Linked DNA regions of Rhodobacter capsulatus SB 1003. The protein of the gene in region 1 interacts with the protein of each later gene in a pairwise test. Links are inferred from orthologs where the notes say so. Each region holds a gene or a part of one and is shown in the gene's direction. Other genes may lie near its edges. The genes, in order: RCAP_RS17540 and rpe.

Region 1 (14,097 bases):
TTTGCATGTCAGCGGACAAGACCAGCCTTTCGTCGGCGCAAGCGGCGGCCCGCCCGATCGTCGCGACGATCGCAACGGTTTTCAGGGACGGCCATGTGCTGCTCGTGCGCCGCGCAAATCCGCCGGATGCCGGCACATGGGGCTTTCCCGGCGGCAAGGTGGAGCTTGGGGAACCCCTTGAAAAGGCAGCGCTTCGCGAGCTTTTCGAAGAAACCGGCATCGAAGCGCGGGCCGAGCGGGTCTTCACCGCGCTCGATGCTTTCGACCGGGACGAGGCCGGAGCCCTGCGCCATCATCATGTCCTGGTGGCCGTCCTCTGTTCCTGGGTTTCCGGCGAGCCGGTGGCCGGGGATGATGCTCTGGAAGCCCGCTGGTTCCCGCTCCATGCGCTGGAGGCAGGGGATCTTGCGCTGAGCCGCGATGTCGCGAAACTCGCCCGACAGGGGGCCGAAATCGCCACTTGAGCTTGGTCATCGTCCCCGCCGGGTGATCGCGTCGCGGCTCTGGCAGGCGTCGGGCAGCGCCGTCCCCCAGTAGAGCTGCGACACGATACAGTATCGCGCGTCCCGGCCCTCAGCCGACGGTCGCATCATTGACCGCCATGCTTCGAACCGGCCCTTCGAGCGAACCGCGGCAACGGGGCCGAGCAGCCGCTCGTGCGGGGCGCGGCGGAAGGCTTCGCGCAGGTATGACGGTGGGCTGACGCCTGTAATGGTGCCGAGTCGGCGGCGCACCAAACCGTGAAAGCCGCCGTTCGAAGGTGTCTAAGCTGCCCTTGATCAAGCCGCGCCGATTTCGCGGCGGACATGTTCGGTCAGGGCTTGCAACGGGTGCTCCGGTTTCAAACCGCTCACGGCGGCCAGAGCGGCAAAGTGCGGGGTGAGTTCCGCCGGATCCTGCGGGCCGGGCGTATGCGACAACCTCAAGAGGTCGGGCCTGCCCGCCGCCTCGGCGATGATCCGTGCCAGCGCGCCCAGGCTGCGGGACTGCCCCGATCCTATGTCGAATGCCCCGGTTGCGCCGCTGTCCATCAGCCCGACAAGGGCGCGGGCGACATGCGCGCTGGAGGCGAAATCGCGGATCAGACCCGCGGCGCGCACCTCGGCCGGGCGGCCTTCGCGAGCCGCGTCGATGAGCGAAGGGACCAAGCGGCGGCGGTCTTCGCCGGGACCGTAAAGGTGAAAGAGCCGCGCCCAGATCAGCCTCGGCCCGCAGATCCGGCCAAGCTCCTCATGCAAGGATGCTTTTGCCTGACCATAAGGCGTGATCGGCGCGACAAGACGGACCGCGGCCAGCGCACTGGGCGCGAGCGGATCGTATTCGGCACAGGTTCCCAGCGCGAGCACCCGCTCTCCGCCCGCCGCAAGAAACTCGCGCGCCAGATCGCAGGACACCCTGCGCCACAGATCATTCGCGGGCGCGGTCCAGAACGCGCCGTGCTCGATCTCCCAGGCGCAATGCAGAAGCTGCTTGGCCGGGGACCCCGCCAGCAGGCGGGCGCGCTCGGCGCCCTCGCGCAGATCGGCCGTGTGCCAGATCACGCCGGGTTGCGCGGAGCCGGGGGAACGGGCGGTCGCGTGAACGGGAATGCCGCGCGCGACCAGTTCGGCCAGCACTGCCCGACCGCCAGCGCCGCAAAGGCCGAAGGCCCGGGCGCCGGGTCGAGCGCCAGCCCCGTCACCTCTGCACCCAGCAGGGTCAGCATCCGTGCGGCCCAAGCGCCCTTGAAGCCGGTGTGGCCGGTCAACAGCACCCGCTTCCCGGCCCAGACCCCCGGATCAGGCCGCCTTACCAGATCTTCCACGGTGCCGCCCCCCCGTCCCAAAGTGCCTGCAGATGGTCGCGGTCGCGCAGCGTGTCCATCGGTTGCCAGAAACCGCGATGGTCAAAGGCGCGCAATTCGCCATCGCGCGCAAGGCCCTTGAGCAGCTCCTGTTCAAAGACCGTCGCATCGCCTTCGATCCGGTCAAGTACCGACGGCGACAGCACGAAAAAGCCGCCGTTGATCGTGCCGCCATCGCCTGCGGGCTTTTCGACAAAGGCCGAAACCCGGTCGCCTTGCCGGTCGAGCGCGCCGAAGCGGCCCGGCGGCACTACCGCCGTCACGGTCGCAGCCTTGCCATGGGCGCGGTGAAAAGCGATCGCGGCGGTGATATGGACATCGCCGAGACCGTCGCCATAGGTCAGGCAAAAGGCATCGTCGTCACGCAGAAGATGCCCCACCCGTTTCAGCCGCCCGCCGGTCTGGGTGTCTTCGCCAGTGTCGATCAGATGGATCTTCCACGGCTCGGACGCCGGGCGCAGCATCTCGACGACGCCCGAGGCGAGATCGACCGTCAGATCCGACGAGAGCCGCGCGGAGTTCAGGAAGTAGTCCTTGATCTGCCAGCCGCGATAGCCAAGGCAGAGCACGAACTCGTTCACCCCATGCGCGGCATAGATCTTCAGGATGTGCCACAGGATCGGCTGCCCGCCGATGTCCACCATCGGTTTCGGCCGCCGCCCGGTTTCTTCGGAAAGCCGCGTTCCACGTCCCCCCGCAAGGATCACGGCTTTCATTGGCTGGCCACCTTTCGCGCAAGGTCATAGAAGTTCTTCGTGAACCGCGCGGGCTGGCCAAGCGGATTGGCCGCGATCTGCGCCCGCGCACCGGCCCGCAGCGCCGCACGGCGCGCCGGATCGGCAGCCAGTTCCGCCGCCTTGGCGACATAATCGGCGACCGAGCGCACGGCCAGATCGCCAAGCCCCGCATTCGACAGGTTCGAACAGCTCAGCCGTTCGGCAAAGCCCGGGCCGATCAGGCTGACAGTCGGCACCCCCATCCAGAGCGCCTCGCAGGTCGTCGTGCCACCGACATGCGGCAGGGTATCAAGGGCAATGTCGATCTCGTTGTAATGGCGCATGTGATCGCCACGCACGCCGATGAAATCAAGCCGGTCGGGGTCGACATCGCGGCGCGCGAATGCCGCGCGGGCATTGGCGCGGAAACTCTCGACGCCGCCTTCGGGGCGCAGGAAAACGAAGCGCGATCCGAGGACAGTGCGCAGCACCGCAGCCCAGGCATCCAGACAGGCGGGCGTGTATTTATAGGGGTTGTTCGCAGTGCCAAAGGTCAGATGCCCCTTGCGAGACTGCGGCGTGCGTTCGGCAATCTCATGGGGCGCAAACATCCGCGACAGGCTGACCCAGGTTTCGGGCATCTCGAAGGGACGTTCGATCAGCAGGCGCGGGTCTTCGGGGCGCAGGTAGGGATCGGTCAGGATCAGGTCGATCTGTTCCAGCCCGGCCGAATGCGGATATCAAAAGCGCGACAAGGTGGCGATGGTGGTGTTTCGGCACCGCAGCGCCGAAGTGGTGCTGCCGCCGACCGGCTCGGTCGATCGCGCGGCACGGCTGCTGGCCGAGCTCGAGGTGGGCGGCCGCACGCCGCTGACCCAGGGGCTTGGCGAAGCGGCCAATGTGCTGCGTCAGGTTCAGCGCAGGGACCCGAATGTCCTGCCGCTGGTCATCGTGATGACCGACGGCCGCGCCAATGCCGGGCTTGGCACCGCCCCCCCGCATGAAGAGGCGCTGCAGGCCGCGGCGGGGCTGCCCCCGTGCAGAAGCACCATGTCGGGATGCTTGGTCCGGACCTGATCGAGCTTGCCCCAGATCAGGTGGTGATCGTTGAAATCGGTCCCGCCGGTGAGGGCAACCTTGGGGCCCACGGGCAGCATCACCTCGGTTTCCGCGCGGCGCTTGGCGGCCAGGAAATCGCGGCTGTCGATCAGCGCTGCGGTCATGTGCCGGCGGTTCACCATCGAGCCGGGGCGGGGCCGCCAGGTCGATCCCGTGTGATGAGAGAATTCGGTCGCGGCGTGATCGCGCATCATGTCCATGCAGTTGCGCCGCTCGATGGGGGTCAGGCCTTCCGCCGTCAGGCGCTCGAGTTCGGTCGACTTCACCTCGGAGCCGTCTTGCTCGCGCTGAAGGCGGCGCTGCGCCTGCTCGTTCTCGTCAAGCGACCGCTCGATCCGGGCGGTGGCGCGGTGGAAGAGGTTGACCTGGCCCCAGAGCACCTCTTCGAGGTCGGGTTCCATGCGGGTGTCCTCGAGAGTGGCGACGAGGGCGTCGAAGATGTCGGCGACGGCAACCGCAAGGCGCTGCGCATCGGGCATCGGGCGCGGATCGGGTTCGTCGAAGGGGCGGTAGCCGTAGAGCTGCAGCTCTTCGAGCGCATGGGCGGTCTGGGAAACGGTGTGGGCGGGTGAGCGCGCAATAGTCGAGCAGCGCTTGCCAGCTGCCGATGACCGGGTTCTGGCTGAGGTATCGGCCAAGGATGTCCCGGGCCTCGAGGATCGTCGAAGGGGATCCTGCCGCCCAACTTGCCCTCGGAGACTTCGTGCAGCAAGCCTACAACGCATTCGCGGAAAGCCGGTTGCGGCGGCAGCACGGCACAATTGCCCAAGGTTGGGTCAAGGTTTTCCCGGAACTCACTGGCGGCGAGCGCCGGTTGGGTGAACTTCCCGGCTTCACGCCGGAACGCATCGACCAGTGGCTGGAAACCTATCCGGCCGAGACCCTTGGTCTGCCGAACCACACGGGTTCGCTGCCCGTCGAGGATCCTGACGGTAACATCATCTCCACGCCGATCCCGGATGAAGCGGGGCCGAACATTGTCGAGGCACGTCGGGATGAGGCGTTCACCACCCCTGGCGGGAATACGATTGACGACCACGGCGGCAAGGGCGACGGGCTGGAATACGTCACAGGAAAAGGGCACACTGCCGGGCAAATCGATGAAATCATCGCCAATCCCCGGCCCGATCTTAGCGGAATCGTCGCCGGACGTGGTCGATACAAGGGCCAGGAGATGACCTTGTTGACCGGTCAGGATGGGTATTGGGTTCTTTTGAGCCCGGAGGGGCGCGTCGTCGCTGTAAGCAATCGGAACCGCCCCCTTTGGGAAACGGAAAATGAACCAGACCCGATCATCAGGCCATTGGAGTGAACATGCGCGACGAGTTTGAAAAGATGCTGGAGCAACTCGAAGCTGGCAAATTCGTGTATGTTGAGCCGTCGAGCGTAATGCTCGAGTTCAACGAATATATGGCATCCCGGGGCTACAGCGTTGCGCGACTGGAGGTCGTCAGAGTTCAGGGCGGCAGTCGAACCGGGCGCACCTTCGAGTACGATTTCCTGGCAAACGCGGGCCCGGGCTACGAGGAAGAATGGCAGATATTTCTCGATCCACAGCGATCTGCCGCGAATATCCGCGACATCGTGCGCCGCGCGTCGAGCGAGGGCGGGGAATACCAATACCTGGTGTGGGCAGAGGTGCCACCGTCCAAGGGGTGACCGGTGTTCCCACCGGATAAAGAAAAACCAAGGTCTGGGACGGCATCATACGGTGATTTCGATGGCGATATTTTACAACGCCTATTCCGATCTAGACCTACCTGACCTCATGCAGCGACTGGACGCAGCAGCGAGGAGTGCCGGTGACGTCTGGGAGGCTTGGAGCGCAAGTGACGACCTGGGGCCGTTCCATCTGGAAATCATGGCCGAGTATGGTGTTGGAGAGGGCTTCAAGAGCGAATGTTTCACACGACACTCGAAAGACCATACCGTGCAGGCCCGAGAGGCCATGCTTGCCTTCTTCGAGTCCTTTCCAGGACGAAAGCTGCTCTTGAATGGCGATGTCCTCGTCGCCTTCCACCCGGAGCAGTGAATTGGCAACTAAAAAACTAATGCCGCGAACCCGGCGGGTTTCCCCGCCGGGCCCGAGGGGGAGACCCCGTTCTCAGAACGGGATCTCGTCGTCGCGATCGATGAACTCGGGGTTTTCGTTCTCGGCCGCTTTCGGGCGGCTTGAGGCAAGTCGACCTTCTCGGCGATGATCTCGCAGCTGTAGCGGTCGTTCCCCATGCTGTCGGTCCACTTGATGTAGTGGATGCGGCCGTGGACGAGGACCTTCATGCCCTTTTCGCAATGCTCCGCGACCGTCTTGCCGAGACCGTTGAAGCAGGTGATGCGGTGCCATTCCGTGTCCATGATCCGGTAGCCATTCTCGTCGCGCAGGACGCGACCTTCCGAGAGGCGGGGGCGCGAGGTGGCGAGGCTGAAGTTGGTGATCTTGGTGCCCGCGCCTTTGGTGGTGCGGATTTCGGGGGCCTGTAGCTTAAATCACCCGGAAACCTGTCCAAGGATCGGGGAGTAGCTCAGGCATTTGCCAATGCCCTCTTCCGCAAAGCAGTCATTTTTCCATGGTGAGAACCCGCTTTTATAACTCGCCTTGCGGGCAGATCGGGATTCAATTTCGACTTTGACTGCGGTTGCCTCCCATCGCCCGGCTCCTCACCAAACAGCCTGTCACCTGTACCATTCAGCGGCCGAAGTCCGGACGAATATCACTCCGCGCTTCCGGTCCGGCGATGCTATCTTCCAACCGCCGCGATGGCGGCCGTGACTTGCTCGGGGGCAGAGGTCTGGATGTAATGGCCGCTTGCAACCGGGATCACACTGGTCTGGCGGAAATCCGAGGCAAAAGCCTCGGCATGCGCGGCCCAGACCCCGCGCCAGCGCGGATCCTCGCCAAGACCTGCCTTTTCGGCCAAAAGGATCGTCAGCGGAATGTCGCGCAGGGCGCCAAGGTCGCGCAGCGCCGTCTCGGTCTCGGGAACCCCGCCCAACTCGAGCCGCTCGACATTCGTAAGCGTCAGGCGCAACAGCGGCGGGATTTCGCAGCCGCGCAGCTGCTCGGCCTTGCAGCGCGCGGTGAACCCCGGCAGGCGCGGATCGACAAGGACGATGCCCTTGACCTGATCGGGATGGCTGCGGGCGAAATCAAGCACGTAAAGCGCGCCGAGCGAATGGCCGACAAGGATATAGGGCGGCCTTGCCTGCACCCGGGTCAGGGCCGCCTCCAGCTGGGCTGTCACCTCGGCCCCGGTGCGGCGGCCATCGGCATCGCCTGGCCAGGATTGACCGGCGACCAGATCGGCGCCGAGCCCATATCCCGCCCGTGTCCAGGCAAATCGCCCAAGGCCGGGGGGCATGTCGACGCGGTCCCAGACGGTGGCAGTATCGCCAAGGCCCGCTTCGAAGATCACCGTCGGGCCTTTGGCATGGGTGACTTCGGGCCCGGGCGGGGCACAGGCGAAAAGCAGCGGCACAAGAAGCGCTGCGTGAAGCAGGGGGGCGCGAAAAAGGGCTGTCATGGGACCTCCGGGCTGGATGTGCCGCGATCTTCGGCGGATCCGGCGCGCAGGGCGACCGATCCAAAGGGGCCGGACGCCGGGCCGCGCTTGCACCCGGTCCGACTTCCCCGCATTCTGCCTTGGCGCGGGGGAACGGATGGCGGGAATTTTCGCGGGAATGGCGGCGATGGCTGCGCTGGCTATCTGGTTGCGGGGGCGTGGCGCAGATGCGCGGCTGACCCCGGCTGTGGGATGTCTTGCGCTTTTTGCGCTGGGGCTGGCGGTGTTTCTGGGGCTTGACGGCGGCCCCTGGGAGGATTGGCAGGTGCTGGTTCTGCCGCTGTTGCCGATCCTCCTTGCCCAACACGTCCGCAGCTTGGCGGGGCCTGCACGCTGGCCACGGATCGAGGCCGCGCTGGCGGCAAGCGGAGGTCTGTGTCTGCCTTTCCTTCTGTTGCCCGCCGCGGCCCGCGCCGCGATCGAGGCGGGACAGGTGCCGACGCTTGCACCGGGCTGGCTGCTGGCGGCTCTGGCCGGGGTCGGGCTTTACTGGCTCGCCCTTTGCCTTGGAACGGCTCTGGCCGGGATCGGCATCCTGCGCGCGCTGCGCCGTCACGCCAAGGCGTTGGCGCAGATCATCGCCGCGCCGCCCACGCCCCGGCTCAGCGGTGTTGCCCTGCTGGGCGCCTGTCTTGTCGCGCTGTTCGCGATCCAGCTTCTGGACCTTCTGTCGCTCGGGCGGGTGCTGATCGGGCCGCTCTCGGACCTGTTCCTGTTCGCGCTGATCCTTGGGACGGCGCTGCACGGGCTGACCTTGAAGATGCACTGGCCCGACTGGGCCGATGCGGTGATCGCCGCCACCGAGGTTCCTGCGGCGCCGCCAAGCTACGCCCGTTCGGGGCTTGATCCCGAGGCGATGGCGCAGCTTTTGACCCGGATCGACGCGGCGATGCGGCGCGACAGCCTGTGGCGTGCCCCGGGCCTCTCGCTGGCCGATCTGGCCGAGGCCGCCCGGGCGAAGCCCTTCTACGTCAGTCAGGCGCTCAATCAGGGGCGGGCCGAAAGCTTTTACGACTACGTCAACGGCTGGCGGGTGAGCGAGGCACAGGCGCTGTTGCGCGCGACCGATCACACCGTGCTCGACATCGCCCATGCCACAGGGTTCAACGCCAAATCCACCTTCAATGCGGCGTTTCTCAAGCGCACGGGCATGACGCCCAGTGCCTGGCGGGCGTCCGGCCCCATCGGCCCGGTCGCAAAGGGCGCGCAAGGCTGAGAGATCCGGGCAAAACCCCGGAGGCTTTCATGACCCGTCGTTCCTTTCTTGTCCTTCTGGGCGTCTTGCCGCTGATGGCCTGCCTGCGGCCGCAAGATCCCCGCTTCCGCCCCGATCCGCATCGCAGCCTGCACATCGCTGGACCTGCAGGCGTGCTGGCGGGTGACCTGGTGCTGCCCGCAGGCCCCGGTCCCTTTCCCGCCGTGCTGTTGCTGGCGGGCTCGGGGCCGCAGGACCGCGACGAGCATGTGGCGGGGCATCGGCCCTTCCTCGTGCTGTCAGATGCGCTGGCCCGGGCGGGGATTGCCAGCCTGCGTTATGACAAACGCGGGGTGGGCGGAAGCGCCGGCGATTTCGCCACCGCCACGATTTCGGATTTCGCCCGTGACGCCGGGGCGGCCTTCGACGCCCTTGCTGCAAGGCCCGAGATCGACCCGGCGCGCATCGCGATCCTTGGCCATTCCGAAGGCGGGCTGACCGCGCCCCTTGCCGCGCGCGGGCGCAAGGTGGCGGCTTTGGTGCTTCTGGCCGGTCCCGCAGTGCCGATGGAACAGGTGCTGCGCCATCAGACCCGCGCCATCGCCGCGCTGCAAGGCGCCCCCGCGGACCGGATCGCGGCGCTTGATGAGGCGCTTGCGGCCAGCTTTGCCGCCCTGCGCGCGGCGCCCGACCTTGCCGCGGCCCGCCCCCGGCTCACGGCCGCGCTGGCCCCGTTGCCGCCCGAGGTGCGCAGGACCTATGCCGCCGTTCTGGCCACGCCTTGGGGGTTTGATGCCGCCCGCCCCGATCCGCTGGCCCTGATCGGGGCGTTTGACGGTCCGGTTCTGGCGCTTTACGGCGGCAGCGACACCCAGGTCGATGCGACCGAGAACGCCGCCGCCCTGCGCGATCTGGCCCGGACAGCTGGGATGCAGGTCGACGTCATGGCGGGTCTGAACCATTTGTTCCAAGCAGATCCGACCGGCGATCCGCAAAATTACGCCCGCATCCCGCAGACATTGGCCCCCGAAGTTCCCGCCCGGATCGTCGCGTTTCTGCGCCGCGCCGCAGGCTGACAGGGCGCATTCCCGCGAGACCGACTTCTGACCCTGAAAGGAGCCTCCATGTCCCCCGCCGCATCGGCCGCCTACATCGCCGAACTGCGCCAGCAGATCGCGATCCTTTCGGAACGCTGCGCGCTTTTCGCCGCCGAACTGGCCGCCGCCCGAGAGGCGCAAAACCCGCCGCCTGACCCATTCATTGCAGGTTGAACCCCACCCAGACCGCCCTGTGCCCCACCCTTCCGGCGGGGTTTTTCTTTGCCTGAAAGGACCACACCCATGCCCGGCAGCACCTCCTCGCGGCGCCGGGACTGTCGGCCTCTGCGCTTGAAAGTTCCGCCGCGGCCCTGTTAGCTGAAGACGCGGCTGCCCGGCAGTTTCGCTCCACCGGAAGAGGCGGCAATGGCCCCCAGAAAAACCGTGACGCTCAAGGATATCGCCGCTGCCGCAAACGTGTCGCGGGCGGCGGCGGCGCGGGCGCTCAACGGCTATGGCTATGTCGGCGCCGCGACGGCCGAGCGGGTGATCGAAATCGCGGCCCAGCTGGGCTATCGCGGCAACCGCGTCGCCCAGGCGCTGCGGGGCGGGCAATTGCCGCTTGTGGGCTTCGTGCCCGGGGACATTCAAAACCCCTTCTTCGCGCAGATCGCCCATGACATCGACGCGCAGCTGCGCCAGAGCCGTCAAAGCCTGCTGATCGCCAGCAGCGCCGAAAGCGTCGCGCAGGAGCGCGACCTGATCGAAAGCTTCCGCGCGCTGAACGTGCGGGGGGTGATCGTCGCCCCCGCCGCAAGTCCGACCCGCCCGCATCTGGAGGCGCTCTTGCACGAGGGCGTGCCGCTGGTGCTGATCGACCGCGCGGTGGAGGGTCTGCCTTGCGACTGTGTCTCGGTCGACAATGCGGGCGGCGCGCGGGCGGCGGTCGGCTGCCTGATCGCGGCCGGACATCGTCGGGTGGCGGTGATCCACGACGATCAGCGGATCGTGACCGCGCGGGACCGACTGGCGGGCTATGCGGGGGCGCTGGCCGATCACGGGATCGCGCTTGATGCGCGGCTGATCGCGGTGGCGCAATCCACTGTCGCGCAGGCGACCGAGGCAACGATCCGGCTCTTCCGCCAACCCGATCCGCCCACCGCGCTGTTCACCCTCGACAGCCTGATGACCAAGGGGGCGCTTTTGGGCCTGCGCGCGCTTGGTCTGTCGGTGCCGCGCGATGTCTCGCTGGTGGGGTTTGACGATTTCGATCTGGCGACCTTCACCGAGCCGCAGATCACGGTTGTCGCGCAGCCGGTCGCGCAGATCGGTCCGCTGGCGGTCCGGATGCTGCTTGAGCGCATGCGCGGCAGCACCGAGCCGCCGCGCCATGTTCAGCTTCCCACCCGGCTGATCCGGCGCGGATCGGTGGCGCCGCCCGGAGGCGGTGCGGCCGCGACGGATTCCGCCTGCTGAGAAATGGCGCAAAAACCTCTTGCCAGACCGGGGCGGCCATGCGTTACATCGATGTGAGATCGGTCTCTCATGCAGTCGACCGATCCTTTCCCAAGACATCCGGGATCGGCGCCGTTCCGGTTCCGGTTGCGGCGGCACCCCCGCTGCGCCCAGACCGAAAGAGATGCAGATGACGACCCCTCCCCCGCGCCTGTCGACCGATCAGCTGATTGGCGCGAATTTCAGCTTTCAGCACTGGCCCCTTGCCGATGTGGCCCGCGCCATGCAGGGCTTTGGCATGACCGAAATCGAGCTTTGGGGCATCGCGCCGCATCTTGATCTGTTTCACGCCGATGCCGCGCGGATCGACGGGGTGCGGCGGGTGTTGGAGGAAACCGGGTTGAAGCTGCGCTGCCTGACGCCCGAACAGGTGCTTTACCCGATCAACATCGCCTCGGGCGACGAGGCCTATCGGCAGGCCAGCATCGCGCGGTTCTGCCGCGCGGCCGAGATCGCGGCGGATCTGGGGGCGCGTCATCTGTTCCTGACCCCCGGGCGAGGCTTTGAATCCGAACCCGCCAGCCGGGCCTGGGACCGCTCGGCCGAGGCGCTGCGGATCATTGCCGCCCATGCCGCCGACCGCGGGCTGCGCTGCCTGCTCGAACCGCTGCAACGGCGCGAAAGCAACATCGCCCACAGCGCCGCCGACCTGCGCCTTCTGCTTGACATGGTGGATGCCGAAACGATGGATGTGGTGCTTGATACGGTGGCGATGGCCTGTGCCGGCGACAGCGTGGCCGATTATGTGCGGCTGTTCGGCGACCGGCTGGCGCATGTGCATCTGGTCGACGGCACCCCCTCGGGCCATCTGATCTGGGGCGAGGGGGTGCTGCCGCTGGCGCAATATCTGCAGGATCTGGCGCAGGCGGGCTATCGCGGTGCGCTGTCCTTCGAACCCTTTGGCGATGGCAGCTATGCGCTCGATCCGATGCGCGCGTGGCGGCACAACATGCAGGCCATCGCGGCCCATCTCGCTCCCGGAAAGGCCCTTGCATGACTGTCGTCTCCGATCTGATCGCCGTGGGCGACAACTGCCTTGATGTCTATCTGACCAAGGGGCACATGGCCGTGGGCGGCAATGCGCTGAACGTCGCGGCGCAATGGCGGCGCAAGGGGCTTGCGGCGCGGTATCTGGGCGTGGTCGGCCCCGATGCCGAGGGCGCGGTGATCCTCGACGCGCTGGCCGGGGTCGGGCTTGATCCGGCCGATGTCGAACGGCGCCCGGGCAATACCGCGGTGACGCTGATCCGCGATCATCATGGCGACCGGCGCTTCCTGCTCGAAGATCTGGGCGTCGGCGATGGCTGGCGGCCCGACGCGGCGCATCAGGCCGCGCTGCAAGCGGCACGCTGGGTGCATCTGGGCACCAATGCCGATCCGGGGCTGCTGCGCTGGCTGCTGGAGGCGGGGGTGGGGTTCAGCATCGATGTCTCCACCCGCCATGCGGATCTGCCGCTTGCGGGCGTGCCCCTCGTCTTCGCCTCGGGCCCCGAGGATCCGGCCGAGCCGATCGAGCCGGTCCTTGCGGCCTTTCGCGCCCGGGGCGCGCGGCGCACGGTGGTGACCTGCGGCAGCCGCGGCGCCTTTTTCGACGACGGCGGCACGGTCTGCAGCGTCGCGGCGCGCAAGATCGCGGTGCGCGACACCTGCGGGGCGGGCGACAGTTTCATCGCGACCTTTCTGGCCGCGCTGATCGGCGCGCACCGCCCGGGGCCGGAGGCCTTGCAGCTGGCCACTCTGGCCGCGGCGGAAACCTGTCAGCACGAGGGCGGTTTTCCGCAGCCGCTCATCCCGATCCCGGTCTGGCTGCTGGACAAATACGCCGATGTGATCGGCGCGGCGGACGGGGGGGCATGAGCCCCCGTCCCGGGCAAGCGGGCTATTTCCGCACGAAGCTGAAGGAAAAGGCCGAGCCGCGGTGATAATCCAGCGCATAGATCACCCGGCTGCCATCGGCGGCATAGCAGATCTCCTCGATCAGCAGCGCCGGGCCGAAAGCCTCGAGCCCATGCATCGCGGCGACCTCGGGCGGCAGCAGCGTCGCCATGACATTCGCGGTCGAGGCCACCGGGTTGCGGTCGAGCTTCGCCAGCAGCCCGACGATCGAGCCGCTCCAGTCCGGGGCGGTTTCGCCGTCCGTCACGATCAGATCGCGCGGCAGCCAGTCGATCGAATAGATCAGCGGTTGCCCGCCGCTGCTGCGCAGCCGTTCGATGCGCAAGGCCGCCGCCCCCTCGGCCAGATCAAGCTTGGCGGCGATCTCGGGCGGGGCGGGCACGGTGGCAAAGCCCAGAACCCGGGTCTGCGCCTTGTAGCCATGGCTGGCCACCATCTGCGAGACGCTTTCGAATTTGGTGATCGGCCGCGCGATGCTCAGGCTGGCCCCCGCCGCCAGAAACCGCCCCTTGCCCTGATGCACGTCGATCACCGCTTCCTGTTCCAGAAGCTTCAGCGCCTCGCGCAGCGTCGGGCGCGACACCTGGAACCGCTCGGCCATCTCCTTTTCGGTGGGCAGCCTGTCGCCGAGGGACAGGTTCAACTCACGGATCATCTCCAAAAGCGCGGTGCGCAGGCGCTCGATGTTGCTTTCCCGAGGCTTTTCCATCTCGTCACTCCTGTTCCGGCTCACCTGAACACATCGGCAATCTGCGGCGGTTTCATCCCGCAGGCCAGCGCCAATTGCAGCATGATCCGCGCCTTTTGCGGGCTCAGAAGACCGGCGGGGAGGAAGCCATGCCCGTCGTTGCGGCTGTTGGGCATCACCATCCCCTGCGCGCGTGAGGCGATGACGACAAGGCCGCCCTCCTCCTTGATCCAGCGCTCCAGCCTGCGCGCCTGCACGCCGGTGGCATAGCCCGGGGCAAAGCCCGCAACGACGATCCCGCGCGCCCCCGCCGCAAGGAAAGCCTCGATCGCCACCGCATCCCCGCCGGTGTGGCACAGCACGATGTCGACCCGCGGCAGCGCGGAGGGATCGGCCGGAACGCGCCAGATCCGCCGCGCCGCGGCCGGGGCACGATGAAAACGCACGGTCTCGCCCGTCACCAACCCCACCGGTCCCAGCACCGGCGCGCGGAACGTGTCGAGCCCGAAGTTCAGCGTCTTCGTCACC
Region 2 (14,096 bases), on another replicon or contig:
ACAAGCCGAAAGTGGCGACGCGCAAGGCCAGCGAGATGGCGCTCGAGGTGGTGAATGCCACCCTGCCCCACTCCGTTGGCGGCTCGGCCGATCTGACCGGCTCGAACCTGACCCGGTCGAAGGGGATGGTCTCGGTGAAGCCGGGCGCCTTTGCGGGCAACTATATTCACTACGGCATCCGCGAACACGGGATGGCGGCGGCGATGAACGGCATAGCGCTGCATGGCGGCCTGCGCCCCTATGGCGGCACCTTCATGGCCTTTGCCGATTACTGCCGCCCGTCCATTCGCCTCTCGGCGCTGATGGGGGTTCCGGTCACCTATGTGATGACGCATGACTCGATTGGTCTGGGCGAGGACGGGCCGACCCACCAGCCGGTCGAGCATCTGGCCTCGCTGCGGGCGATCCCGAACCTGAACGTGATCCGCCCCGCCGATGCGGTCGAGACCGCCGAGGCCTGGGAAATCGCCATGACCTCCAAGGCGACGCCGAACCTGCTGGTGCTGTCGCGGCAGAACCTGCCGACGCTGCGCACCACCCATACGGCCGAGAACCTGACCGCGCGCGGCGCCTATCTCTTGCGCGGTCCCGAGGACCGGCAGGTGACGCTGATCGCCACCGGCTCCGAGGTCGAGATTGCGCTCGCCGCCGCCGATCAGCTGGCGAAAGAGGGGATCCGCGCCGCCGTCGTCTCTGCCCCCTGCTTTGAACTTTTCGCGGCGCAACCGCGCGATTATGTGACGAAGGTTCTGGGCACGGCGCCGCGGGTGGGCTGCGAGGCGGCGATCCGGCAAGGCTGGTGCATGCTGCTTGGGCCCACCGATGCCTTTGTCGGCATGACCGGCTTTGGTGCCTCGGCCCCTGCCCCGCAGCTTTATCAACACTTCAACATCACCGCAGAGGCGCTTGTCTCTGAAGCAAAAAACCTGATCTGAGGGAAATGATGACCGTCAAAGTTGCCATCAACGGTTTTGGCCGCATCGGCCGCAACGTGCTGCGTGCCATCGTCGAGTCGGGCCGCACCGATATCGAAGTCGTCGCGATCAACGACCTTGGCCCGGTGGAAACCAACGCCCATCTGCTGCGCTTCGATTCTGTCCACGGCCGCTTCCCGGCGACCGTGACCACCGGCGAGGACTGGATCGACGTCGGTCGCGGCCCGATCAAGGTCACCGCGATCCGCAACCCGGCCGAGCTGCCCTGGGGCAATGTCGATGTCGCGCTGGAATGCACCGGCATCTTCACCACCAAGGAGAAGGCCGCGGCCCATCTGCAAAATGGCTCGAAGCGCGTCCTGGTCTCGGCGCCCTGCGACAATGCCGACAAGACGATCGTTTTTGGCGTGAACCACGCCACGCTGAGTGCCGAAGACCTGGTCGTGTCGAACGCCTCCTGCACCACGAACTGCCTGAGCCCCGTTGCGAAAGCGCTGAATGACGCGATCGGGATCACGAAAGGCTTCATGACGACGATCCACAGCTATACCGGCGATCAGCCGACGCTCGACACGATGCACAAGGATCTCTACCGCGCCCGTGCCGCCGCGCTGAGCATGATCCCGACCTCGACCGGGGCTGCCAAGGCCGTGGGTCTGGTGCTGCCCGAACTCAAGGGCAAGCTCGACGGCGTCGCGATCCGGGTTCCCACCCCGAACGTCTCCGTCGTCGATCTGGTCTTCGAAGCCGCCCGTGACACCAGCGTGGCGGAAGTGAACGCCGCGATCCGCGCCGCCGCCGATGGCCCGCTGAAAGGCGTGCTGGGCTATACCGACCAGCCCAACGTCTCGTCGGACTTCAATCACGATCCGCATTCCTCGGTCTTCCACATGGATCAGACCAAGGTGATGGAGGGCCGGATGGTCCGCATCCTGTCGTGGTATGACAATGAATGGGGCTTCTCGAACCGCATGGCCGATACCGCCGTGGCGATGGGCAAGCTGATCTGAGAAAACGCCGGGGCGCTGCCCCCGGACCCCCGGCGTATTTCGGCCAAGAAAAAGGCCGCGAACTCAAGGAACTGAGAAAATGGCACTGATCACCCTTCGGCAACTGTTGGACCATGCTGCGGAATATTCCTACGGTGTGCCCGCCTTCAACATCAACAACATGGAACAGGGCCTCGCCATCATGGAGGCCGCCAAGGCCGTCGATGCGCCGGTCATCATCCAGGCCTCGCGTGGCGCCCGGTCCTATGCCAATGACATCATGCTGGCGAAGATGATCGAGGCCTTGGCCGCGATCTATCCGGATATTCCGCTCTGCATGCACCAGGACCACGGCAACAACGAAGCCACCTGCATGACCGCGATCCGTCACGGCTTCACCTCGGTGATGATGGACGGCTCGCTCGAGGGCGACGCCAAGACCCCGGCCAGCTACGAGTACAACGTCGACATCACCGAGCGCGTCTCGCGCATGGCGCATTGGGTCGGCGCCTCGGTCGAGGGCGAGCTGGGCGTTCTGGGTTCGCTCGAAACCGGGCAAGGCGAGGCCGAGGATGGCCACGGCGCCGAAGGCGTTCTGGATCACAGCCAGCTGCTCACCGACCCCGATCAGGCCGTTGATTTCGTGAAGAAAACCCAAGTCGACGCGCTGGCGATCGCCTGCGGCACCTCGCATGGCGCCTACAAGTTCAGCCGCAAGCCCGATGGCGAGATCCTGGCGATGTCGGTGATCGAGGCGATCCACAAGAAACTGCCGAACACCCACCTTGTCATGCACGGCTCGTCCTCGGTGCCGCAGGATCTGCAGGACATCATCAACGAATTCGGCGGGGCGATGCCGCAAACCTTCGGCGTGCCGGTCGAGGAAATCGTGCGCGGCATCAAGATGGGCGTGCGCAAGGTCAATATCGACACCGACTGCCGCATGGCGATGACCGGGCAGTTCCGCCGCATCGCCGAGCAGAACAAGGCCGAATTCGACCCGCGCAAATTCCTGAAGCCCGCGATGGATGCGATGCGCGATCTGTGCAAGGCGCGTCTCGAGGCCTTCGGCACCGCGGGCCATGCGTCGAAAATCAAGGTCATCCCGATGGATGACATGGCGAAACGCTATGCCAGCGGCTCGCTTGCGCCGAAAACCGCCTGATCGAAAGGACCCCTCATCATGGATCAGTCTAACCGTTACGCCCGGCTCGACCTCAAGGAAGCCGATCTCATCGCCGGCGGGCGCCATGTGCTCTGCGCCTATGTCATGAAGCCCAAGGCGGGCTACGGCTATCTGGAAACCGCCGCCCATTTCGCCGCCGAAAGCTCGACCGGGACGAACGTCGAGGTCTCGACCACCGACGATTTCACCCGCGGCGTCGATGCGCTGGTCTACGAGATCGACCCGGAAAAGGAGATCATGAAGATCGCCTATCCGGTTGAACTCTTTGACAGAAACATCATCGACGGCCGGGCGATGCTGTGCTCGTTCCTGACGCTGACGATCGGCAACAACCAGGGCATGGGCGACGTCGAATATGCCAAGATGCACGAATTCTACGTGCCGCCCTGCTATCTGCGCCTGTTCGACGGCCCCTCGATGAACATCGCCGACATGTGGCGCGTTCTGGGCCGTCCGGTGGTCGATGGCGGCATGGTCGTCGGCACGATCATCAAGCCGAAACTGGGTCTGCGTCCGAAGCCCTTTGCCGATGCCTGCTATGAATTCTGGCTGGGCGGCGATTTCATCAAGAATGACGAACCGCAGGGCAACCAGACCTTCGCGCCGCTGAAGGAAACCATCCGTCTCGTCGCCGATGCGATGAAACGGGCGCAGGACGAAACCGGCGAAGCCAAGCTTTTCTCGGCCAACATCACCGCCGACGACCATTACGAAATGGTCGCCCGCGGCGAATACATCCTTGAAACTTTTGGCGAAAACGCCGATCACGTCGCCTTCCTCGTGGATGGCTATGTCACCGGCCCGGCGGCGATCACCACCGCGCGTCGGCAATTCCCGCGCCAGTTCCTGCACTATCACCGCGCGGGCCACGGCGCCGTGACCTCGCCGCAGTCGATGCGCGGCTACACCGCCTTCGTGCTCTCGAAGATGTCGCGTCTGCAGGGCGCCTCGGGCATCCACACCGGCACGATGGGCTATGGCAAGATGGAGGGCGATGCCTCCGACAAGATCATGGCCTACATGCTGACCGACGAGGCGGCGCAGGGCCCGTTCTACCATCAGGACTGGCTGGGCATGAAGGCCACGACGCCGATCATCTCGGGCGGCATGAACGCGCTGCGTCTGCCGGGCTTCTTCGACAACCTCGGCCATTCGAACGTGATCCAGACCTCGGGCGGCGGTGCCTTTGGTCACCTGGATGGCGGCACCGCCGGGGCGAAATCGCTGCGCCAGTCCTGCGACGCCTGGAAGGCGGGCGTGGATCTGGTGACCTATGCGAAATCGCATCGCGAACTGGCCCGGGCGTTCGAAAGCTTCCCGAACGATGCCGACAAGCTCTATCCGGGCTGGCGCGTCGCTCTGGGCGTTAACTGAACGCCGGTGCTATCCGGGCGGGGGACACCCCGCCCAACCCCTCAGGAGACCGACATGACCTTCGACCGTTCCATCAAGATCGCCCCCTCGATCCTTTCTGCCGACTTCGCCGATTTCGGCCGTGAAATCCAGGCCATCGAGGCGCAGGGCGCCGATTGGGTGCATGTCGACGTGATGGATGGGCATTTCGTGCCGAACCTCACCTTTGGTCCGCCCGCCGTCGCGGCCTTTCGCAAGCATGTGAAAACCGTGATGGACGTGCATCTGATGATTTCGCCGGTCGATGCCTATATCGACGCCTATGCGCAGGCGGGCGCCGATGTGCTGACGGCGCATGTCGAGGCCGGGCCGCATATCCACCGCACGCTGCAGGCGATCCGCGCCGCCGGAATGAAATCGGGCGTGGCGATCAACCCCGGCACCCCCGCCGAAGCGATCGAGCATGTCCTTGATATTGCGGATGTTGTCTGCGTGATGACGGTGAACCCGGGCTTTGGCGGGCAGAAATACATCGACATGACGGCCAAGGTGCGCAAGCTGCGCGCGATGATCGGCGACCGTCCGGTGCATATCGAGATCGACGGCGGCATGGACCCGGTGACGGCGCCCCTGATGGCCGCGGCGGGCGCCGATGTCTTCGTGGCGGGCTCGGGCGTCTTCAAGGGCGGTTCGGTTGCAACCCCCGAGGTCTATGGCAAGAACATCGCGGCAATCCGGGCCGCGGCGCAAGCGGCGCTCTGAGGTCGTCATGGGCGTCTCTCCCCCGGTTTGCGACTTCGGCTGGAAAGCCCCGGATTTCCGCCTGCCCGACACCTCGGGCAGGTTCTGGAGCCTGGATGACATCCGCGGGCCGAAAGGCCTGCTGATCATGTTTATCTGCAACCATTGCCCCTATGTTCAGGCGATCCTCGACCGGCTGCAGCGCGATGCCGAGGCGCTGATGGATCTGGGCATCGGCGTTGCGGCGATTTCCTCGAACGATGTCGGGACCTATCCGCAGGACGGCCCCGAGCACATGGCGCGGCTGGCTGCGGAACGCGGCTTCCGCTTCCCCTATCTGTTTGATGAAACGCAAGCCGTGGCAAAGGCTTACGATGCGATCTGCACACCGGATTTCTTCGGGTTCAATGCCGAGGATGCGTTGCAGTATCGCGGGCGTCTGGATGCTTCGGGGCGCCAGCCCGGCCCGGCCGATGCGCGGCGCGAACTTTACGAGGCGATGGTGCGCGTGGCCGAAACGGGTCAGGGACCGCGCGACCAGATCGCCTCGCTCGGGTGTTCGATCAAATGGAAAGACTGATGGCGCCGGCGCTGATTTTCGATCTCGATGGCACGCTGATCGACTCGGCGCCCGCCATTCACAAGGTCTCGAACGATGTGCTGACCGGACGCGGTTACGCGCCCCTCAGCCTCGATCAGATCCGCAGTTTCGTCGGACAGGGCGCGCCCCATCTGGTGCGCTGCCTGCTGACGACCGCCGGTGAAGATCCCGAAGGGCCGCTTTTCGACGCGATCTATGCCGATCTTGTCGGACGCTATGAAACCGATGTCGCGGGCAACACGCTTTACCCGGGTGTGATCACAGCGTTGCAACGTCTGCAGGCGATGGGCTGCCCGATGGCGATCACCACCAACAAGCCCTACAAGCCTGCGCTTGCGGCGATCGCCCATGTCGGTCTGAGCGATTATTTCCAGCTTGTGATCGGCGGCGACAGCCTGCCCACGCGCAAGCCGAACCCCGAGATGGTGCAGGAGGCGCAAAGATTATTGGGCCGCGACCATGCGCTGTACATCGGCGACAGCGAGATCGACGCACAGACCGCCCAAAACGCGGGGCTGCCGTTCCTGATCTATACCGAGGGCTATCGCAAGACCCCGGTCGAAGATCTGCCGCATGCCGCGAAGTTCAGCGATTTCAATGCCCTGCCCGGCATCGTTGAGGAATGGACATGGAGCTGAAGGCGCTGATCTTCGACGTTGACGGCACTTTGGCGGAAACCGAGGAAGTGCATCGGCAGGCCTTCAACGAGACTTTCGCGGCCCAGGGACTGGACTGGCACTGGTCGAAGGAAGATTATCGGACGCTTCTGCGCACCACCGGCGGCAAGGAGCGGATGGCGAAACATCGGGAGACCGTGGGCTCCGGCCCCTCCGATGTGGACATCGCCGCGCTGCACCAAGCGAAGACGCAACGCTATGTCGAGATCATCGCCTCGGGTCAGGTCGGCCTGCTGCCCGGTGTCGCGGCGCTGATCGACCGGGCAAAAGCTTCGGGACTTCGTCTCGCCATCGCCACCACGACCACGCGGGCAAATGTGGATGCGCTGATCGCCGCCACCTTCCGCAGGCCTGCCGGGGACATCTTCGAGGTGATCGCCGCCGGGGACGAGGTGGCGCAGAAGAAACCCGCCCCCGATGTCTATCTGCTGGCTTTGCAGGGTCTTGGACTGCCGCCCGCGGCGTGCCTGGCCTTCGAGGACAGCCGTGCCGGTCTCGCCTCGGCCAAGGCGGCCGAGCTTCGGGTGGTTCTGACGCCTTCGGAATACACCCGCGGCGACGATTTCACGGCCGCAGACTGGCTGATCCCCGATCTGACCCGCGCCGCGACCAAAGCGATCCCGGAGCTGCCCTGAGCCCCTTGCACCTGTCGGCAGCGCGGTCCAGAGTGGCCACGGAACTTGCCGGAGGAAGACATGGACCTGCGTACCCTGACGCCCGATTTCGCTGTGGCGCCGCAGATCGCCCTTGACGATATTGCCGAGGCCGCCCGCCTCGGCTTTCGCACGCTGATCAACAATCGCCCGGATGAAGAGGTCGACGCCGGTCTCAATGCCGCGCTGCAGGAGGCCGCCGCCGCCGCGGGGCTGTCCTATGTGCATCTGCCCTATTATCCGGGGGAACTGAGCGCCGATCTGATCGCCGCTTTCGAAGCCGCCCTTGCCGCGGCCGAAGCTCCGGTTCTGGCCTGGTGCCGGTCCGGGACGCGCTCCTCGCATCTGTGGGCCCTGAGCCAGGCCGGACGACGCCCCCTCGACGAGATTTTGCAAACTGCCCAAAATGCGGGCTATGATCTGTCTGCCCTGGTGCCGATGCTGCGCGCCAAGGCCGCCAACAGCGGTTTCGCCGTGTGAAGGTCGAAACTTAAACGCTTGGTAAAAAAGCATAATTGCACAGATCCTTTGGGGATGGTGCAGTCTGCGACCTTGTGACATGCCCTGCGCCGCGGGGCGGAACACACTTGCGCCAAGGGGGCGACACATGGCAAAACCGTGATCTGTGCAAGCTTGCGAGGTGTGAGACGCGCGCAATGCTGGATCATCTTGAACAACTTCTGGTCGCCGATGATGTCGCGACCATCTGGAGCATGCATTGTGCGCAGATGGCCAAGTTCGGCTTCGACCGTCTGATCTACGGGTTCACCCGGTTCCGCGCGACGCAGAATCTCGGCTCGCTCGATGATACGCTGATCCTGTCCAACCACGATCCGGCCTATCTGAATTCCTTCCTCGGCGCCGGTCTCTTTTCGGAGGCGCCGATGGTGAAATGGGCCCTCGACTCGGTGGGGGCCTGTTCGTGGCGCGTCGTCGCCGAACGGATGGCCGCGGGCGAGCTGACCGAAGGCGAGCGCAGGGTGATCGACCTCAACCGCCGTTTTCAGGTTCTGGCGGGCTATTCGATCGGCTTTCCCGACACCTCCGCCCGCGCCAAGGGGGCGATCGGCCTTTGCGCGCAGCCCGGCCTGACCCAGGCCGATGTCGACGCGATCTGGGAGGAGCATGGGCGTGACCTGCGGGTGCTGAATTCGATCATGCATCTGAAAATCAGCGCCCTGCCCTTTTCGACCACCCGTCGGCCGCTGACCTCGCGTCAGCGCGAGGTGCTGGAATGGGTCGGCGACGGCAAGACCTCGGCCGATATCGCGCAGATCCTCGGCCCGACCACGGCCACGGTCGAGAAACATCTGCGCCTCGCCCGCGAGGCGCTCGAGGTCGAAACCACCGCGCAGGCGCTGCTCAAGGCGTCGATGCAGAAGCAGCTTTTCATCACCTCGGCCCCCTGAGCCGGTCGAGCGGCCCCGGGGGCTGCGACATTCTGGCATGGTAAGGAATACCTGACTACTCCGAATCCATGGGAAATGCCTTAGATACACGTGTTCCGTGAGTGGTGGCTTCGGCCAGGAACAGGGAAGCAGTCGAAGATTGATCCGGCGAGATCCCACCGGTTTTCCGGTACGGCCCAGCGGGTTTATAGTCACCCGTCTGGGCCGTTTCAATTTCATGCACAAGATATGCAGGAAAGCGCGCCCTGACGGTTCAGGGCGCCGCAAATGCCCACATCGTAACAAAAACGCCGCCCCGAAGGGCGGCGCTGTCTTGGCCGAGGGGGCAGCGCCTACGCGCCGACCATCTTCGCCACTTCGGCGGCGAAATCCTCTTCCTTCTTCTCGACGCCTTCGCCCACGGCAAGACGCGCGAAGCCGGTGATTTCCACGCCCGCCTCGGTCGCGGCCTGGGCCACGGTCACATCGGGGTTCATCACGAATTTCTGGTTCACGAGGGTCACTTCCTCGAGGAACTTCTTCATCCGGCCCGGGATGATGTTGTTGTGGATCACCTGCTCGGGCTTCGGCTTGGCCGAGGTGGCGTTCTCTTCCAGCGCCTTGGCGGTCTGCACCTGCAGCTCGCGCTCCAGCACGGCCGGATCAAGGCTGGCCTCGTTCAGCGAGATCGGCGCGGTCGCCGCGATATGCATCGCGAATTGCTTGCCGATTTCCTGCGCCTTGGCGGCATCGCCCTTCAGCGCGACCAGAACGCCGATCTTGCCCATTTCCGGGGCGGCGGCATTGTGGACATAGGAAACGATGGTGTCGCCTTCCAGAATGTGCAGGCGGCGGAAGGTCATGTTCTCGCCGATGCGGGCGATGGCTTCGCCAAGCACTTCGTCAACGGTCTTGCCGTTCAGCGCCGCGGCTTTCACCACTTCGACCGATTCGCCCACTTCCAGCGCGGTTTTCGCCACGTCGCGCACCAGCGCCTGGAAATCGGTGTTCTTCGCCACGAAGTCGGTTTCCGAGTTGATCTCGATCGCGACACCGCGGCCGGTGGTCACGGCGACGCCGATCAGACCCTCGGCGGCAACGCGGTCGGCCTTTTTCGCGGCTTTCGCCAGGCCCTTGGTGCGCAGCCAGTCGATGGCGGCATCCATGTTGCCGTCGCATTCGGTCAGCGCCTTCTTCGCGTCCATCATGCCGGCGCCGGTGGTCTCGCGCAGTTCTTTCACCATCTGAGCGGTGACAGCCATGGGAACTCTCCTTGGAATGAGGTGAGGGCGGGGTTACCCCCGCCCGATGAAGCTTGTGTGACGGCCGGGCCTCAGGCCTCGGCGACGTCCTCGACCGGGGCTTCTTCCAGCGCGCCCAGGTCGACACCGGCGGCGCCCATCTGGGCGCTCATGCCGTCCAGCGCCGCGCGCGAGACGAGGTCGCAGTAAAGCGCGATGGCGCGGGCGGCGTCATCGTTGCCGGGGATGATGTAGTCCACGCCCTTGGGCGAGCAGTTGGTGTCGACCACGGCCACGACCGGGATGCCCAGCTTCTGCGCTTCGAGGATGGCGAGGTCTTCCTTCGACACGTCGATCACGAAGAGCAGGTCCGGCAGACCGCCCATTTCGCGGATCCCGCCCAGCGAGGCCTGCAGCTTGGCCTGCTCGCGTTCCATGCCCAGACGTTCTTTCTTGGTCAGGCCTTCGGCGCCCGAGGCCATGATCTCGTCGATCTGCTTCAGACGGGCGATCGACTGCGACACGGTCTTCCAGTTCGTCAGCGTGCCACCCAGCCAGCGGTGGTTCATGTAGTATTGCGCGCATTTTTCCGCGGCATCGGCGACGGCTTTCGCAGCCTGACGCTTGGTGCCGACAAAGAGCACGCGGCCGCCCTTGGCGACGGTGTCACGGACCACGTTCAGCGCCGCGTCGAGCATCGGCACGGTCTGGGTCAGGTCGATGATATGGATGCCGTTCCGCTCGCCATAGATGAACTCCGCCATGCGCGGGTTCCAGCGTTGCGTCTGGTGGCCGTAGTGAACGCCAGCTTCAAGAAGCTGACGCAGCGAGAAATCGGGAAGCGCCATGGTCCATTTCCTTTCCGGTTTGCGCCTGAGCGGAGGAATTTCAGGGTTGCCCCCAACCGGTGGACCGAACGGGGATGTCTCCCGCCGTTGGCCCGCCTCCGCCTGTGAAGTGCGCGCCCTATAGACCAGCCCCGCCCGTCTGGCAAGCCCCCGCGCCGGTCTTTGACGGCCGAAGCCTCCGGCGGGGATATTTGGCGCAAGATAAATCGGTGTTCCTTTATCTTGCTGCAAATATCCCGGGGGAGAGGCGCGAAAGCGCCGAGGGGGCAGCGCCCCCCCTTGCGCCCTCCGCGAAGCCGTAGCACCAAGGGACCATGAAAGACACTCCCGACATTCTTTGCATCGGCTCGGTCCTGTGGGACATCATCGGCCGCGCGCCGGTGCACATGCGCGCGGGCTCCGACGTGCCCGGGCGGATCACCCGCCTGCCCGGCGGCGTGGCGATGAACATCGCGATGACGCTGACCCGCTTCGGGCTGCGCCCGGCCATCCTGACGGCAATCGGTCGCGACACGCAGGGGGCCGAGCTGATCCAGTCGGCCGAGCTGATGGGGATCGACTGCCGGTTCCTCTATCGCTCGGACGATCTGCCCACCGACCGCTACATGGCGATCGAGGGGGCGAACGGGCTGATCGCCGCCATTGCCGATGCGCACAGCCTCGAGGCGGCGGGCGACAAGATCCTGCGCCCGTTGACCGATGGCCGTCTGGGCAGCGCCGCGCAGCCCTGGGCGGGGCCGGTGGCGCTGGATGGCAACCTGACCCAGGCGCTGCTGGCCGAGATCGCGCGTTCGCCGCTTTTTGCCCGCGCCGATCTGCGCGTCGCCCCCGCCAGCCCCGGCAAGGCCGAACGGCTGGCGCCGCTGCTGCCCCATCCCCGCGCGACGATCTATGTGAACCGCGAAGAGGCGGGCATCCTCTGCCAGCGCGACTTCACCACCGCCGAAGCCGCGGCCGAGGGGTTGCTTTCCCGCGGCGCCAGCCATGTCCTTGTCACGGATGGCGGCAGCGCCGCCGCCGATGGCTCGCGCGGACAAGGCGTCATCACCGCCACCCCGCCCGAGGTTCTGGTCACCCGCGTCACCGGCGCGGGCGACACTTTCATGGCCGCCCATCTGGTGGCCGAGCGCGAAGGCGCGGACCGCGAGACCGCCCTTGACCGCGCCCTTGCCGCCGCCGCTCGCTACGTCTCCGGAGACAAACCGACATGACCGCCCTGCCGCTTGCCTTTTCCCCCGAAGTCCGCGCCGCGCTGGACGCAGGCCGCCCGGTCGTCGCGCTGGAAAGCACGATCATCACCCACGGCATGCCGTTTCCGCAAAACCTCGAGACCGCCCGCCGGGTCGAGGCCGAGGTCCGCAGCGCCGGCGCCACCCCGGCGACGATCGCGGTGATGGGCGGGCGGATCCACATCGGCCTGACCGGGGCAGAGCTGGAAGCCCTGGCCCGGGCGACGGGGGTGATGAAGCTCTCGCGCGCCGATCTGGCCTTTTGTCTGGCCAGCGGGGGCATCGGCGCCACCACGGTGGCCGCCACGATGATCTGCGCGCATCTGGCCGGGATCGCGGTTTTCGCCACCGGCGGCATCGGCGGCGTGCACCGCGGCGCCGAGGAGAGCTTCGACATCTCCGCCGATCTGACCGAGCTGGGCCTGACCCCCGTCACCGTCGTCGCGGCCGGGGCCAAGGCCATCCTTGATCTGAACAAGACCCTGGAAGTTCTTGAAACGAATGGCGTTCCCGTAATCGCCTTCGGTCAGGACGACTTCCCCGCCTTCTGGTCGCGCAGCTCGGGCCTGCGCGCACCGCTGCGCGCCGAAACCGCCGCCGAGATCGCCCGCGCCCATCTGCTGCGCGCCCGTCTTGGCCTTGCGGGCGGCCAGCTTGTCGCCAATCCGATCCCGCCCGAGGCCGAGATCCCCCGCGAGGCGATCGTGCCGGTGATCGAGACCGCGCTGGCCGAGGCGGCGGCGCAGGGCATCGCCGCCAAGGCGGTCACGCCCTTCCTGCTCTCGCGGATCTTCGAACTGACCGAGGGACGCTCGCTTGCGGCCAATATCGCCCTTGTTTTGAACAATGCCCGCCTTGGCGCCGCCATTGCCCGCGAAATCGCCGCCGAACGGTGACGGGCGCATTGCGCCCGCCGCCTGCGGTCCCTACTTCTTGCGCAACCACGAGGCCCAGCATGACCGAGCATGACCCGCATCCGACGCCGCAAGAACAGCTCTCGCTCATGCCGCAGCCGCACAAGCGGGGCGTTCTGGCCGGGCTGAGGGCGTCCTTCCTGACCGGGCTGATCGTCATTGCGCCGATCGCCGCGACGCTGTGGCTGATGTGGACGCTCGCCGGCATGGTCGACAGCTGGGTGCTGCCCTTCATCCCCGCGCATATGCGCCCCGAAACCTATGTCGGCACCAATCTGCGCGGCGTGGGGGTGGTGATCTTCCTGCTTTTCACCATCACCGTCGGGGCCTTGGCGCGCAATTTCATCGGCCGCGCGGTGATCCGCTTCGGCGAGGCGCTGGTGGACCGGATGCCGGTGGTGCGCTCTGTCTACAACGGCGTGAAGCAGATCGCCGAAACCGTGCTGAGCCAGGGCGACACGAAATTCGACCGCGCCTGCCTGATCGACTATCCCCGCCCGGGGCTGAAGGCGATCGCCTTCGTCTCGGCCCGGGCCAAGGGCGAGATTGCGCTGCAGGGGGAGGCGGAAGATCCGCTGATCTCGGTCTTCCTGCCGACGACGCCGAACCCGACCTCGGGGTTTCTGCTCTATTTGCCGGAAAGCCAGATCACCTATCTCGACATGTCGGTCGAGGATGCCGCCAAGCTGATCATCTCGGCCGGGCTCGTCTATCCGGCCGACAAGAAGCCCGAGACACCGGGCAAGGCGGCGAAGAAGGCCGCCTGAGCGCCCCTCTTTCATCTTGCCTGAAATACCTCGGGGGTCCGGGGCGGAGCCCGCGGCGGGTCGCCTCGGGCTTGCCCCGAGGCGCAATCTCTCACAGCGCCGTCCAGCCGCCATCCACAGAAATCGTCGTGCCGGTGATCTGCGCCGCCGCCTCGGCACACAGGAAGACCGTCGTTCCCCCCAGTTGCTCGACCGTGGCGAACTGCTTCGAGGGTTGCCGCGTCAGCATCACCTCGCGGATCACCGTCTCGCGGTCCATCCCGTGCACCTTCATCTGATCGGGGATCTGCGCCTCGACCAGTGGCGTCAGCACATAGCCCGGACAGATCGCATTGCAGGTGATCGGCTCCTCGGCGGTTTCCAGCGCCACCGTCTTGGTGAAGCCGACAATGCCATGCTTGGCCGCCACATAGGCCGATTTGAACGGCGAGGCGGTCAGCCCATGCGCCGAGGCGATGTTGACCACCCGCCCCCAGCCCGCCGCCCGCATCAGCGGCAAGGCCGCCGCCGTGGTGTGAAAGGCCGAGCTGAGATTGATCGCGATGATGGCATCCCATTTCTCGACCGGGAACTG

What was found.
Region 2: the proteins of RCAP_RS17540 (region 1) and rpe interact in binary tests that used the Escherichia coli proteins (3 or more experiments, as listed by UniProt). The link is inferred for Rhodobacter capsulatus SB 1003 from one-to-one orthologs.

What each region holds. Positions count from the first base shown.
Region 1 is NC_014035.1:3,915-18,011, reverse strand. The notes cover bases 10,960-13,910. They hold RCAP_RS17540 (PfkB family carbohydrate kinase), read left to right. Parts: upstream 10,960-11,978; coding sequence 11,979-12,842; downstream 12,843-13,910. Other genes in these bases: RCAP_RS17530 (asparaginase), read right to left, coding at 13,611-13,910; RCAP_RS17535 (GntR family transcriptional regulator), read right to left, coding at 12,865-13,590; RCAP_RS17545 (sugar phosphate isomerase/epimerase family protein), read left to right, coding at 11,116-11,982. In the rest of the region: RCAP_RS17610 (NUDIX hydrolase), read left to right, coding at 6-464; RCAP_RS17605 (NAD-dependent epimerase/dehydratase family protein), read right to left, coding at 780-1,616; RCAP_RS19745 (hypothetical protein), read right to left, coding at 1,538-1,804; rfbF (glucose-1-phosphate cytidylyltransferase), read right to left, coding at 1,789-2,559; RCAP_RS17595 (O-linked N-acetylglucosamine transferase family protein), read right to left, coding at 2,556-3,200; RCAP_RS17590 (DUF2493 domain-containing protein), read right to left, coding at 3,474-4,259; RCAP_RS17585 (hypothetical protein), read left to right, coding at 4,319-4,990; RCAP_RS17580 (hypothetical protein), read left to right, coding at 4,993-5,337; RCAP_RS17575 (hypothetical protein), read left to right, coding at 5,399-5,710; RCAP_RS17565 (alpha/beta fold hydrolase), read right to left, coding at 6,417-7,199; RCAP_RS17560 (helix-turn-helix transcriptional regulator), read left to right, coding at 7,336-8,454; RCAP_RS17555 (alpha/beta hydrolase family protein), read left to right, coding at 8,484-9,509; RCAP_RS19740 (hypothetical protein), read left to right, coding at 9,558-9,704; RCAP_RS17550 (LacI family DNA-binding transcriptional regulator), read left to right, coding at 9,897-10,946; more of RCAP_RS17530, read right to left, coding at 13,911-14,097. UniProt on the Escherichia coli protein: Catalyzes the ATP-dependent phosphorylation of fructoselysine to fructoselysine 6-phosphate. Functions in a fructoselysine degradation pathway that allows E.coli to grow on fructoselysine or psicoselysine.
Region 2 is NC_014034.1:1,964,750-1,978,845, reverse strand. Bases 3,432-6,381 are described here. They hold rpe (ribulose-phosphate 3-epimerase), read left to right. Parts: upstream 3,432-4,538; coding sequence 4,539-5,225; downstream 5,226-6,381. Other genes in these bases: RCAP_RS09060 (phosphoglycolate phosphatase), read left to right, coding at 5,784-6,381; RCAP_RS09065 (thioredoxin family protein), read left to right, coding at 5,233-5,784; RCAP_RS09075 (ribulose-bisphosphate carboxylase), read left to right, coding at 3,432-4,484. In the rest of the region: tkt (transketolase), read left to right, coding at 1-935; gap (type I glyceraldehyde-3-phosphate dehydrogenase), read left to right, coding at 944-1,945; fba (class II fructose-bisphosphate aldolase), read left to right, coding at 2,025-3,089; more of RCAP_RS09075, read left to right, coding at 3,108-3,431; more of RCAP_RS09060, read left to right, coding at 6,382-6,443; RCAP_RS09055 (HAD family hydrolase), read left to right, coding at 6,434-7,117; RCAP_RS09050 (TIGR01244 family sulfur transferase), read left to right, coding at 7,178-7,615; RCAP_RS09045 (LuxR family transcriptional regulator), read left to right, coding at 7,792-8,544; tsf (translation elongation factor Ts), read right to left, coding at 8,877-9,785; rpsB (30S ribosomal protein S2), read right to left, coding at 9,857-10,612; RCAP_RS09030 (PfkB family carbohydrate kinase), read left to right, coding at 10,927-11,823; RCAP_RS09025 (pseudouridine-5'-phosphate glycosidase), read left to right, coding at 11,820-12,737; RCAP_RS09020 (DUF502 domain-containing protein), read left to right, coding at 12,797-13,522; RCAP_RS09015 (3-hydroxybutyrate dehydrogenase), read right to left, coding at 13,614-14,096. UniProt on the Escherichia coli protein: Catalyzes the reversible epimerization of D-ribulose 5-phosphate to D-xylulose 5-phosphate.